Reyranella humidisoli: one gene and its partner. Each later gene encodes a partner of the first gene's protein in a complex. Links are inferred from orthologs where the notes say so. Each region holds a gene or a part of one and is shown on either strand. Other genes may lie near its edges.

Region 1 (6,050 bases):
CGACCCGTGCCAGACGGCCCCGGTATCCGGTCGGCGGAGTTGCAGGGCCTCGACAAGGTGACGGCTAGAACCCAGCGCTTCTATGTGCCGGTCGGCAAGTCGACGCGCTTCGGCACGCTCGAGATCACCGTGGGCGATTGTCTGGTGAACGTGCCGGAAGCTCCGCCGGAATCGGTGGCCTATCTCACCATCGTCGATCACAAGCCGGGGCAAGCGGAGGAAAGGCTTTTCTCCGGCTGGATGTTCGCTTCGACGCCGTCCCTGTCGGCGCTCGACCACGGCGTTTACGATGTGCGCGTGCTCTCCTGCACGATGGCGCAGGGATCTTCGCCGCCCAGCTCCCGCTGAAACGTTGCCGGCCGGTCGATCGCGTCGGCCAGCAGCGTCTTGAAGGAATCGCGCGGGATCTCGACCGCCCCGAAGCTGCGCAGGTGCTCGGTCATGAACTGGCAGTCGAGCAGCTTGAACCCACCGCGGATCAGTCGCGCCACCAGATGGACGAGAGCCACCTTCGAGGCGTCGCGCTCGCGGCTGAACATGCTTTCGCCGAAGAAGGCGGCGCCCACGGAGACGCCGTACAGGCCGCCGACCAGCCTTCCGTCGACGCGGCATTCCAGACTGTGGGCGTGGCCGCGCGCATGAAGTTCCGAGTAGAGCGCGACGATGGGCTCGTTGATCCAGCTCTCGGGATGGCCGGGCCGCGGCTCGGCGCAGGCGCGCACCGTCTCCGCGAAGGCCGTGTCGGCTGAAACCTCGAATTGGCCGCTGCGCACGGTGCGCGCGAGCCGATGCGACAAATGAAACCCGTCGAGCGGCAGTACCGCACGCATCCGCGGATCGAGCCAGTAGAGCTTTGGATCGTCGCGGCTTTCCCCCATGGGAAAGACGCCGATACGGTACGCCTGGAGCAGGAGGTCGGGCGTGATCTCCAGCATCGGGGCGTTACTTCTTCAGGCCGACCAGCTTCTCCAGCCAGTGGATGTCGTAGTCGCCGTCGATGAAGGCCTGCTCGCCGATGATGCGGCGGTGCAGCGGAATCGTCGTGTCGATGCCGCCGACCACGAACTCCTCGAGCGAGCGGCGCAGGCGCATCAGGCATTCGTTGCGACTGCTGCCGTTCACAATCAGCTTGGCGACCATCGAATCATAGTAGGGCGGGATCGAGTAGCCGGCATAGAGGCCGGAATCGACGCGCACGCCCAGGCCGCCCGGCGCGTGATAGTCGGTGACGAGACCCGGGCAGGGTACGAATGTCTCGGGATTCTCGGCGTTGATTCGGCACTCGATGGCGTGGCCCTGGATCACGATGTCGTCCTGCGTGAGACCCAGGGGAGCACCCGAGGCGATGCGGATCTGCTCGCGCACCAGGTCGATGCCCGTCACCGCCTCGGTGATCGGATGCTCGACCTGCAGGCGGGTGTTCATTTCGATGAAGTAGAACTCGCCGTCCTGGAACAGGAACTCCATTGTGCCGGCGCCACGATACTTGAGTCTGCGAACGGCGTCGGCGGCCAGTTCGCCGATCCGGTTACGCTGCTCGGCGTTCAGAGCGGGCGAGGGCGCTTCTTCCAGCACCTTCTGATGGCGCCGCTGCAGCGAGCAGTCGCGTTCGCCGAGGTGGATGCCGGCGCCGAGCCCGTCGCCCAGCACCTGGATCTCGATGTGGCGCGGCCGGCCGAGATACTTCTCGACATAGACCGAGTCGTTGTTGAAGGCGGCCTTGGCTTCGGTGCGCGCCAGCGAGAAGGCTTCGGAGGCTGCCTCGGCATTCTGCACGACCTTCATGCCGCGACCGCCGCCGCCGGCGACGGCCTTGATCAGGACCGGCCAGCCGATCTTTTCGCCGAGTTCGATGATGTCCTCTACCGACTCGACCGGACCCGGCGATCCCGGCACCAGCGGCAGCCCGAGTTCCAGCGCCGTCTGCTTGGCCACGATCTTGTCGCCCATCATCGAGATATGCTGCGGCGTCGGACCGATGAAGGTGAAACCGTGTGCCTCGACAGCTTCGGCGAAGCGCGCATTCTCCGACAGGAAGCCGTAGCCGGGATGGATGGCGTCGGCGCCGGCGATCGTCGCGGCGGAGAGGATGGCGGGAATGTTGAGGTAGCTCTCGCGGGCCGGCGGCGGGCCGATGCACACCGATTCGTCGGCCAGCCGGACATGCATCGCGTCGCTGTCGGCGGTCGAATGGACGGCGACGGTCTGGATGCCCATCTCGCGGCAGGCGCGGTGGATACGGAGCGCGATCTCGCCGCGGTTGGCGATGAGGACCTTGTCGAACATCGGCACCGAGGCCCTTACTCGACGATCATAAGCGGTTCGCCGAACTCCACCGGCCGGGCGTTCTCGATCAGGACCTGCATGACCGTGCCGGCCTTGGGCGCCTTGATCGGGTTGAACGTCTTCATGGCCTCGATGATCAGCAGGGTCTGGCCGGCCGTGACCTTGTCGCCCACGGACACGAAGTTTGGCTTGCCCGGTTCGGGCGCCAGATAGGCGGTGCCAACCATCGGCGACTTCACCGCGCCCGGATGCTTCGAGAGATCGCCCGCCGCGGTGGGGGCCGCGCCGGCAGCGACGACGGGAGCGGCCGCCGCAGCGGGGGCCCCGGCCATCATTACAGGCGCCGGCTGTACGACGGATGCTGTCGGACGGGCGACGCGGATGCGACGGTCGCCGTCGGCCAGCTCGATCTCGCCGAGTTTGGTTTCCTCGAGGATCGCCGCCAGCTTGCGCACGAACTCGGTATCCAGCTCGAACTTTGACATGGAGAAAAGCTCCCGATGTTGATCAGCGTGCCAGCAGACGCGCCAGCGCCTGAAGGGCAAGGAGATAGCCTTGAGTGCCGAGACCCGCGATCACGCCGACCGCAGCCGGGCTGATGTACGAATGATGGCGGAAGCTCTCACGCTTGTAGATGTTGGAAAGGTGGACCTCGATGGCCGGCAACTCGGCCGCGTTCAGCGCGTCGAGCAGGGCCACCGACGTATGGGTGTAGGCACCGGCATTTATGACGATGCCGGAATTGGCCTCGCGCGCCGCCTGGATACGGTCGACGAGCACGCCTTCGTGGTTGCTCTGGGCAAACTCTACCGCGAGGCCGAGGCGCTCGGCCTCGACGCGGCACATGGATTCGACGTCCGCCAGGGTTTCGCGGCCGTAGATCTCGGGCTGACGCTTGCCCAGCATGTTGAGGTTTGGCCCGTTGAGCACCAGCACCGGCTTGGCGGCCGATGGGCGCCGGGCGGCCTTTGCGGCCAATCCTGCCTCCCAGATTCACCAGAGGCGGGCGTTATAGCATGGGGCGTCGGGCCGACAAGGCAGGCTCAGGGGCCGCTTCTCAACAGTTTGGCGTGGGCGAACAGCCTGTCACACAAGCTGTTGAGAGCCTGACGCTCTTCCGCAGACAGGGCCTGGTAGAGGTCGGCCTCGTATTTCAGGGCCAACGGGACAATCTGCGCATGAACCGTGCGGCCTTTTTCAGTCAGGCGCAGCGAGGCCCGGCGACGATCGTCCAGATCGGTGGCGCGCTCGACCAGGCCGCGCTTCATCAGGCTGGCGACCGCCCGGCTGACGGCCACCTTGTCCATGACAATGCGCTGGCCCACATCGGAGGCGGTGAGGGGCGCGAAGCGTCCCAGCGCAGCCATCACACGCCACTGGGTGACGCTCAACTCGAAGGGGCCGGCGTAAAGGTCGTGAAGCGATTCGCTGACAAGCTGGGCGAGGACGGACAGCCGGTACGGGAGGAATTTCTCCAGTTCGAGGGCTTGCGCTTCGGTCGGCATAATAGTTACATTTGAAACTAATTCAGCCGGGAGGTCAAACATGGCGAGCGTTACCGACCGCAACGTGGTGGAGATCGACGAGATCAACCCGATGGGCACCGACGGGTTCGAGTTCGTCGAATACACCGCTCCCGATCCCGCGGCGCTGGGTGCCCTGTTCGAGAGCATGGGCTTCACGAAGGTGGCGAAGCATCGCTCCAAGGACGTCTCGCTCTACCGCCAGGGCGACGTGAACTTCATCGTCAACGCCGAGAAGGAGAGTTTCGCGCAGGGCTTCGCGCGCGTGCACGGCCCCAGCGTCTGCGCCATCGCGCTGCGCGTGAAGAATGCGGGCGCCGCCTACAAGCGCGCGCTGTCGCTGGGCGCGTGGGGCGTCGAGGGCAAGGTCGGCCCGATGGAACTCAACATCCCGGCGATCAAGGGTATCGGCGATTCCCTGCTCTATCTCGTGGACCGATACGGCGAACGCGGCTCGATCTACGATGTCGACTTCGACTGGCTGCCCGGCGCCGAGCGAAACCCCAAGGGCGTGGGGCTGACCTATATCGACCACCTGACGCACAACGTGCATCGCGGCCGCATGGCCGAGTGGGCCGATTTCTACGAGCGGCTCTTCAATTTCCGCGAGATCCGTTACTTCGACATCGAGGGCAAGCTCACCGGCCTCAAGTCCAAGGCGATGACCAGCCCATGCGGCAAGATCCGCATCCCGATCAACGAGAGTTCCGACGACAAGTCGCAGATCCAAGAATATCTCTCCGCCTATCACGGCGAGGGCATCCAGCACATCGCGCTGGGCACCGGCGATATTTATGAGACGGTCGAAACGCTGAAGACCAAGGGCGTACCGTTCCAGGATGTGCCCGACACCTACTATGAGCAGGTCGATGCAAGGCTGCCGGGCCATGGAGAAGACCTCCAGCGGATGGCCGCCGACCGCATCCTGATCGACGGGGCTCCGACCCAGGGCGGCGGGCTGCTGCTGCAGATCTTCACCCAGACGGTGATCGGTCCGATCTTCTTCGAGATCATCCAGCGCCGCGGCAACGAAGGCTTCGGCGAGGGAAATTTCCGCGCGCTGTTCGAATCGATCGAACTCGACCAGATCCGCCGCGGCGTGTTGAAGGTATAATCACATGCCTCCCCCGTCATCGGGGGAGGTGCCCCGCTCAGAGCGGGGCGGAGGGGTCATCGGCGCCCGGTTTGACGCTCCTGACTCCTCCGTCGGCGTATGACGCCGACACCTCCCCATTTGAATGGGGAGGCATTCAGAAAGGGAGGGAACCATGGCCAAAAACTGGATTCCGCTGCGCCAGGTCGAGGGCACCGCCTCGCGCCAGGCGCATGTGCGGCTGCCGGAAGGAACTTACGAGCGCGAGATCAGCAAGGAAGGCTTTTTTGGGCCTTCCGCCCAGTTCCACCACAGGCACAAGCCGACCGACTGGGTCGAATTCGACGGCCCCATCCGTCCGCGAGCCCTGGATCTCAACAAGCTGGCGACGGCGCACGCCAATCCGTGGGACGCCGAACTGGTCATGGGCAACAGTCACCTGCAGATGCGCTACTGGCGTCTGGAGAAAGCGATGCCAGGACTCGCGCGCAACAGCGACGGCGATCAGCTCCTCTTCATCCACGAGGGCAACGGTGCGCTGTTCTGCGACTATGGCCATCTCGACTATGCCGAAGGCGACTATCTCGTGATCCCGCGCGGCACGATGTGGAGACTGGAGCCGGCAAAGCCCACCACGTCGCTGATGATCGAAGCGACCAACGATCACTTCACCCTGCCGGAGAAGGGTATGGTCGGCCGCCACGCGATCTTCGATCCGGCGATGCTCGACACACCGCGGATCGATGACGCCTTCCGCGCCCAGCAGGACGAGCGCACCTGGAAGGTATCGGTGAAGCGGCGCAATGCACTCTCCACCGTGACGTACCCGTTCAATCCGCTCGACGCGATCGGATGGCACGGCGACCTGAGTGTCGTGCGCATCAACTGGCGTGACCTGCGGCCGCTGATGAGCCATCGCTTCCACTTGCCGCCGTCGGCTCATACGACCTGGGCCACCGGCCGCTTCGTCGTCTGCACCTTCGTGCCGCGCCCGCTCGAAAGCGATCCGGAAGCGTTGCGCCTGCCGTTCTTCCACAACAACGACGATTTCGAGGAAGTGATATTCTATCACAAGGGTAGCTTCTTCAGCCGCGACAACATCCATCCCGGCATGATGACGGTGCACCCCACCGGCTTTACCCATGGCC
Region 2 (6,068 bases), on another replicon or contig:
GTGGTCTGCATGGCGAAGATCAGATACAGCGGCAGCGCCGCCGGTTCCTTCGCCCACTCCGCCGCCATCCGGCCGAGCACGATGCCGCAATCCTCGTTGTGGCCGCCGTCGAGCCACAGCTCGCAGCCGGGCGGCAGCGAGCTCGACAGCGGGCCCGTCGTGAGACGCTGCAGGCGAGCCGGCCATTCGACCGATGCGAGCCCCGTGCGAATTGCGGTATCGCCGATGTCGAAGCGCGCCGCCCGCAGCCGCTCGATGCAGGCGATCGCGGTCGCCGCGTTGTCGATCTGGTGCGCGCCGATCAGTGCCGGCGCCGGCAGGTCGAGCGTGAGCAGATCGCTTTCGTAGCGGAAACCCGCCTCCTGCGGGATCACCTGCCACTCGCGGCCCATGCGGAACAGGGGCGCCGCGAGCTTGGCCGCCTCGGTCTCGATGACCTGCGCACTGATCTCCCGCTGACGGCCGATCACCGCAGGCGTCGCGCGCTTCAGGATGCCGGCCTTCTCCCAGGCGATGCCTTCGAGCTTGTCGCCGAGAAAGCCCGTATGGTCGTAACCGACCGGCGTGATGGCCGACAGAACGGGCTCGATCACGTTGGTGCTGTCGAAGCGGCCGCCCATGCCGACCTCGATGATGCCGAGTTCGGCCGGCACGCGCGAGAAGGCCAGGAACGCGAGCGCCGTGGTGATGTCGAAGAAGGAGATCGGCGTGTCGCCGTTGGCCTCCTCGCACTCGGTCAGCAGCTCGTCGAGCACGTCGTCCTCGATCAACTCGCTGGCGACGCGGATGCGCTCGTTGAAGCGCACGAGATGCGGCGAGGTATAGACGTGGACGCGATAGCCCGCGGCTTCGGCCATGGCGCGCAGATAGGCAACGAGCGAGCCCTTGCCGTTGGTGCCGGCGACATGGACCAGCGGCGGCAACTTCGTTTCCGGCGATCCCAGCCGCTTCAGCAGCCTCTCGATGCGCTCCAGTCCGAGGGTGATGACCCTGGGATGGTGGCTCATCAGACGCTGAACGATCGGATCGTTCGCGGTCACGTCAGCGATCCATTCAGCGTGCAGTCGAGACCGCGAGCGGGCGGTTTTCGACGACGAGCGGATCCATGAACAGCGAGACCATGCGGATCAGGGTCTCGCGCAACTTGTGGCGATGCACGACGGCATCGACCATCCCGTGCTCCAGCAGATATTCGGAACGCTGGAAGCCCGGCGGCAGTTCCTGGCGGATCGTGTCCTGGATCACGCGAGGACCGGCAAAGCCGATGATCGCGTCGGGCTCGGCGATATGGACGTCGCCCAGCATGGCGAACGAGGCCGAGACGCCGCCGGTCGTGGGATCGGTCAGCACCACGATGTAAGGCAGTCCCGCTTCCTTGACCTTGCGCACCGCGATCGTCGTGCGCGTGAGCTGCATCAGCGACAGGATGCCCTCCTGCATGCGCGCGCCGCCCGAGGCCGAAAAGACGATCAGCGGCGCCTTGCGCGCGACCGCGAGGTCGGCCGCCATGACGAGGCCCTCGCCCACGGCCGTGCCCATCGAGCCGCCCATGAAGCCGAAGTCGAGCAGCGCCAGGATCGAGAGGCGGCTGCCCATCAGGCCGCTCGCCACGACCAGCGCGTCGGTCGAGCCCTCGGCCTTGGCCTGGGCTTCCTTCAGGCGCGCGTCGTAGCGCTTGGTGTCGCGAAACTTGAGCGGATCGGCATTGACGCGCGGCAGCGGATGCAGCTCGTACTTGCCCTCGTCGAAGAGGAACGGCAGCCGCTTCAGCGGCCGCAGCCGCATGTGGTGGCCGCAGTGATTGCAGACCTCCTGGTTGGCTTCCCAGTCGCGCGTGAACAGCATCTGTTCGCACTTGGGGCACTTAACCCAGAGATTGTCCGGCGTTTCCTTGCGCGCGACCAACGCACGCAGCTTGGGCCGGACGAAATTGGTCAGCCAGTTCATGGGCGCGGTATCGCACGAATGAGGGGACGGGCCAAGGTCAGCGCCAGAACCCGCTAAAGGGGGCCGCCATGTCCGAAGGTTTCTTCACGACGCAGAAGGATTTCCGGGCCTGGTACTCGGCACAGAGCTTCTGCGCCGCCTCGGGCTGCAGATCGGCGATGATGGCCGCCTGTTTCGTCACCTGGTTCGACGCGACCGGCAGGATCCATTCCTTCCCGGCCTGAGCGACGCCCATCGCCAAGAGTCTCGCCTGTCCGGCATCGAACGCGGTCTTGGCGCTGCGCCAGTCGCCGAACGTCCCCAGCCAGACCGCATCGCCCGGCATGTCGTAGCGGATCGTGCCGCATTCGCCGTAGGGCAGCACGGTCGCCGGGCCGCCCTCGCCGTTGCGCAGCTGCCAGATCTTCTGGCGGCTGCCGCCGGTCTTGAGCGCATAGGCCTCGTCGAACAGCCGGACCAGGAACTCGTCGCGCAGGTCGGAGCGGCGGAAGCCGAAGGCCACGGCGACCAGCCGCCGGCCGTCGCGCACCGCGCTGCCCACGATGTTGAAGCCCGAGGCGCAGATGAAGCCGGTCTTGAGGCCATCGGCATAGGGCGAATAGAGATCGAGGAACTTCACGCCGGGCCCGATGCGCTGCTTGCCCAGCATGAAATCCTTGGTACGGAAGTAGCCGTAATACTCGGGGAAGTCCTTGATGAGCGCGAGCGCCAGGATGGCCATGTCGCGCGCCGTCGTCACCTGCCCCGGATCGGGCCAGCCGTTGGCGTTGCGAAAGGTCGTGGCCGTCATGCCCAGGCGCTTTGCGGTCTCGGTCATGCGCTGGGCGAAAGCCGGCTCCGAGCCGGAGATCTGCTCGCCGAAGGCGGTGGCGACATCGTTCGCGGAGCGGGCGACCAGCGCCTGGATACCCTGCTCCACCGTGATGGTGTGCCCCGGCGCCAGGCCGAGATGGGAGGCCGGTTTCTTCCGCGCATTCTCCGAGAAGGGAAGCGTCGCGGCGAGCTGCAGCCGGCCAGCCTTCAATTCCTCGAAGACGATGTAGATCGTCATGATCTTGGTGAGCGATGCCGGATACCACAGCGCGCCGGCATTGCGGTCCATGAGGGCCTCGCCGGTCGCCACGTCGACGACGACATAAGGGCCCGCGGGAACCGGTCCGGTCGGCGAGGCGACCGTGGCGATCTGGGCCCGGGCGGAGGCCAGCGACAGGGCGAACAGGCCCAGAATGCAGAACAGAAGACGCACGTTCATTGCCATCGAAGCCGGAGGGGATACGAGCATACGCCCTTCCAACGGCCCGCGGGAGGCATTAGATCGGAGGGATGCTCAAGGTCATGATCGCCCCCGTCACCCCGTTTCAGCAGAATTGCTCCATCGTCTGGTGCGATGAAACCATGGAGGGAACCGCCGTGGATCCCGGCGGCGACTTCGACATGCTGAAACAGGCGATCGACCAGCAGGGCATAAAGGTGACGAAAGTCCTGCTGACCCACGGCCATGTCGACCACGCCTCGGCCGCCGGCACCATGGCCGAGCATTACGGCGTGAAGATCGAGGGCCCGCACGAGGACGACCTGTTCCTGATCGAGGGCCTGCCCGACTCCGGCAGGAAGTACAATTTCCCGGTCTACAAGCCGTTCGTGCCCGACCGCTGGCTGACGCACGGCGAGACGGTGAGCCTCGGCAACGTCACCTTCGACGTGGTGCACTGCCCGGGTCATACGCCCGGACACGTCGTCTTCGTGAACAAGCCGTCCAAGGTCGCGTTCGTCGGCGACGTGCTGTTCAGGGGCTCGATCGGCCGCACCGATTTTCCGCGCGGCAACCACGACCAGCTCCTCGATTCGATCCGCCACCGCCTGTGGCCGTTCGGCGACGACATCACCTTCGTACCCGGCCACGGCCAGACCTCGACCTTCGGCTGGGAACGCAAGACCAACCCTTACGTCGCCGATCTCAACTTCGAAGATTAGGACGGGTCAGGGATTGGCTGTCGTCCTGAGCGCAGCGAACGACCAGGCGAAGCGACCGAAGGACTCCTTGGCCGGCATGAGATCCTTCGCTTCGCTCAGGATGACAGGAGTGCTTCAGGCCTTCCGCACGCCGCGCACGCCGTCGGCCAGGGCCTTGATGTAGGCGAACACGCCGGGGACGAGATCGGGCTTGGCCTTGCCCTCGTCGTCGAGGCCCGCCTTCACGCGCTCGACGATGGCCGAGCCCACGACCGCGGCATCGGCGTGACGCGCGATGGCAGCGGCCTGATCCGGGGTGCGGATGCCGAAGCCCACGCCGATCGGCAATTCGGTGTGGCGCTTGATCCGCTCGACATGGGTGCGCACCGCTTCTTCCGTCGCCGAACTGGTGCCGGTGATGCCGAGCACCGAGACGAAATAGACGAAACCGGAGGAGTACTTCAGAACCGCCGGCAGGCGCTCGTCGTCGGTGGTGGGGGCCGTCAGCAGCACCGTGTCGATGCCGGCCGCGACCGCATAGGGCTTGAGTTCGTCGGCCTCTTCCGGCGGCAGGTCGACCAGGATGAAACCGTCGACACCGGCGGCGGCGGCATCCTTGCAGAAGCGCTCGGGGCCGCGCTGGTAGACGAGATTGTAGTAGCCCATCAGCAGGATCGGCGTGTCGTTGTCGCCGGTTTCCTTGCGAAAGCGACGCACCATGTCGAAGGTCGCATCGACGGTGATGCCGGCCTTCAGGGCGCGCTGGCCCGCGAGCTGGATCGACGGGCCGTCGGCCATCGGGTCGGTGAAGGGCATGCCGAGTTCGATGAGATCGGCGCCTGCCGCGGGCAGGCCCTTCAGGATCTGGTAGCTGACGTCGAGGTTGGGATCGCCGGCGGTGACATAGGTGACGAGACCGGCACGTTTGTCGGCCTTGAGCCGGGCGAAGCGCTTTGCAATGCGGCTCATGGTCAGATCTTCATCCCAAGGCGTTCGGCAACGGCAAAGACATCCTTGTCGCCGCGTCCGCAGAGATTCATCACCAGCAGATTGTCCTTCGGCAAGGTGGGCGCGAGCTTGATCACATGCCCCAGAGCGTGGGCCGGCTCGAGCGCGGGAATGATGCCCTCCAGCTTGCACAGCATCTGGAAGGCCGCGAGCGCCTCGTTGTCGGTGGCCGACACATACTCGATGCGGCCCGCTTCCTTCAGCCAGGAATGCTCGGGCCCGATGCCGGGATAGTCCAGACCGGCGGAAATCGAATGCGCCTCGGTGATCTGGCCTTCCTTGTCCTGCAGGAGGTAGGTCCGGTTGCCGTGCAGCACGCCCGGGCGGCCACCCGTGAGCGACGCGGCATGTTCGCCGGTCTCCACACCCTTGCCGCCCGCCTCGACGCCGACGAGGCGAACCCCCTTGTCGTCGAGGAACGGATGGAACAGGCCCATGGCGTTCGAGCCGCCGCCGATGCACGCCACCAGCGTGTCGGGCAAACGGCCCTCGGCCTTCATCATCTGCACGCGAGTCTCGTTGCCGATGACGCACTGGAAATCCCGCACCATCGCCGGATAGGGATGCGGGCCCGCCACGGTGCCGATGCAGTAGAACGTGTTCTCGCAGGTCGCCACCCAGTCGCGCAGCGCCTCGTTCATGGCGTCCTTGAGGGTGGCCGAACCCGCGGTCACGGCGCGCACCTCGGCGCCCAGCATGTTCATGCGCACGACGTTGGGCGCCTGCCGGTCGACGTCGACGGCGCCCATGAAGACCACGCAGGGAATATCGAACAGCGCGCAGGCGGTGGCGGTGGCGACGCCGTGCTGGCCGGCGCCCGTCTCGGCGATGACCCGCGTCTTGCCCATGCGCTTGGCCATCAGGACCTGGCCCAGCACGTTGTTGATCTTGTGGCTGCCCGTATGGTTCAGCTCGTCGCGCTTGAAGTAGATCTTGGCGCCGCCCAGCTTCTCGGTCAGGCGCTTGGCGTAGTAGAGCGGGCTGGGGCGGCCGGCATAGTGCTCGAGCAGATAGTCGAGCTCGTTCTGAAACGACGGATCGGCCTTGGCCGCGCTGTAGGCCTTCTCCAGATCGAGGATCAGCGGCATCAGCGTCTCGGCGACGTAGCGGCCGCCGAAAATGCCGAAATGCCCACGCTCGTCGGGGCCGGTGCGGAAACT

The links.
Region 2: the proteins of accB (region 1) and accD are in contact, whole or in part, in a solved structure (PDB 8UXZ), measured with the Escherichia coli proteins. The link is inferred for Reyranella humidisoli from one-to-one orthologs.

What each region holds. Positions count from the first base shown.
Region 1 is NZ_JAHOPB010000002.1:972,922-978,971, forward strand. Bases 1,037-3,926 are described here. They hold accB (acetyl-CoA carboxylase biotin carboxyl carrier protein), read right to left. Parts: upstream 2,772-3,926; coding sequence 2,301-2,771; downstream 1,037-2,300. Other genes in these bases: accC (acetyl-CoA carboxylase biotin carboxylase subunit), read right to left, coding at 1,037-2,286; aroQ (type II 3-dehydroquinate dehydratase), read right to left, coding at 2,794-3,264; KQ910_RS23115 (MarR family winged helix-turn-helix transcriptional regulator), read right to left, coding at 3,330-3,791; hppD (4-hydroxyphenylpyruvate dioxygenase), read left to right, coding at 3,832-3,926. Outside these bases: KQ910_RS23090 (DUF2155 domain-containing protein), read left to right, coding at 1-348; aat (leucyl/phenylalanyl-tRNA--protein transferase), read right to left, coding at 285-935; more of accC, read right to left, coding at 943-1,036; more of hppD, read left to right, coding at 3,927-4,923; KQ910_RS23125 (homogentisate 1,2-dioxygenase), read left to right, coding at 5,078-6,050. UniProt on the Escherichia coli protein: This protein is a component of the acetyl coenzyme A carboxylase complex; first, biotin carboxylase catalyzes the carboxylation of the carrier protein and then the transcarboxylase transfers the carboxyl group to form malonyl-CoA.
Region 2 is NZ_JAHOPB010000001.1:1,905,579-1,911,646, reverse strand. The notes cover bases 1-2,908. They hold accD (acetyl-CoA carboxylase, carboxyltransferase subunit beta), read right to left. Parts: upstream 1,948-2,908; coding sequence 1,054-1,947; downstream 1-1,053. Other genes in these bases: KQ910_RS09385 (D-alanyl-D-alanine carboxypeptidase family protein), read right to left, coding at 1,985-2,908; KQ910_RS09395 (bifunctional folylpolyglutamate synthase/dihydrofolate synthase), read right to left, coding at 1-1,040. Outside these bases: more of KQ910_RS09385, read right to left, coding at 2,909-3,229; KQ910_RS09380 (MBL fold metallo-hydrolase), read left to right, coding at 3,283-3,921; trpA (tryptophan synthase subunit alpha), read right to left, coding at 4,036-4,869; trpB (tryptophan synthase subunit beta), read right to left, coding at 4,872-6,068.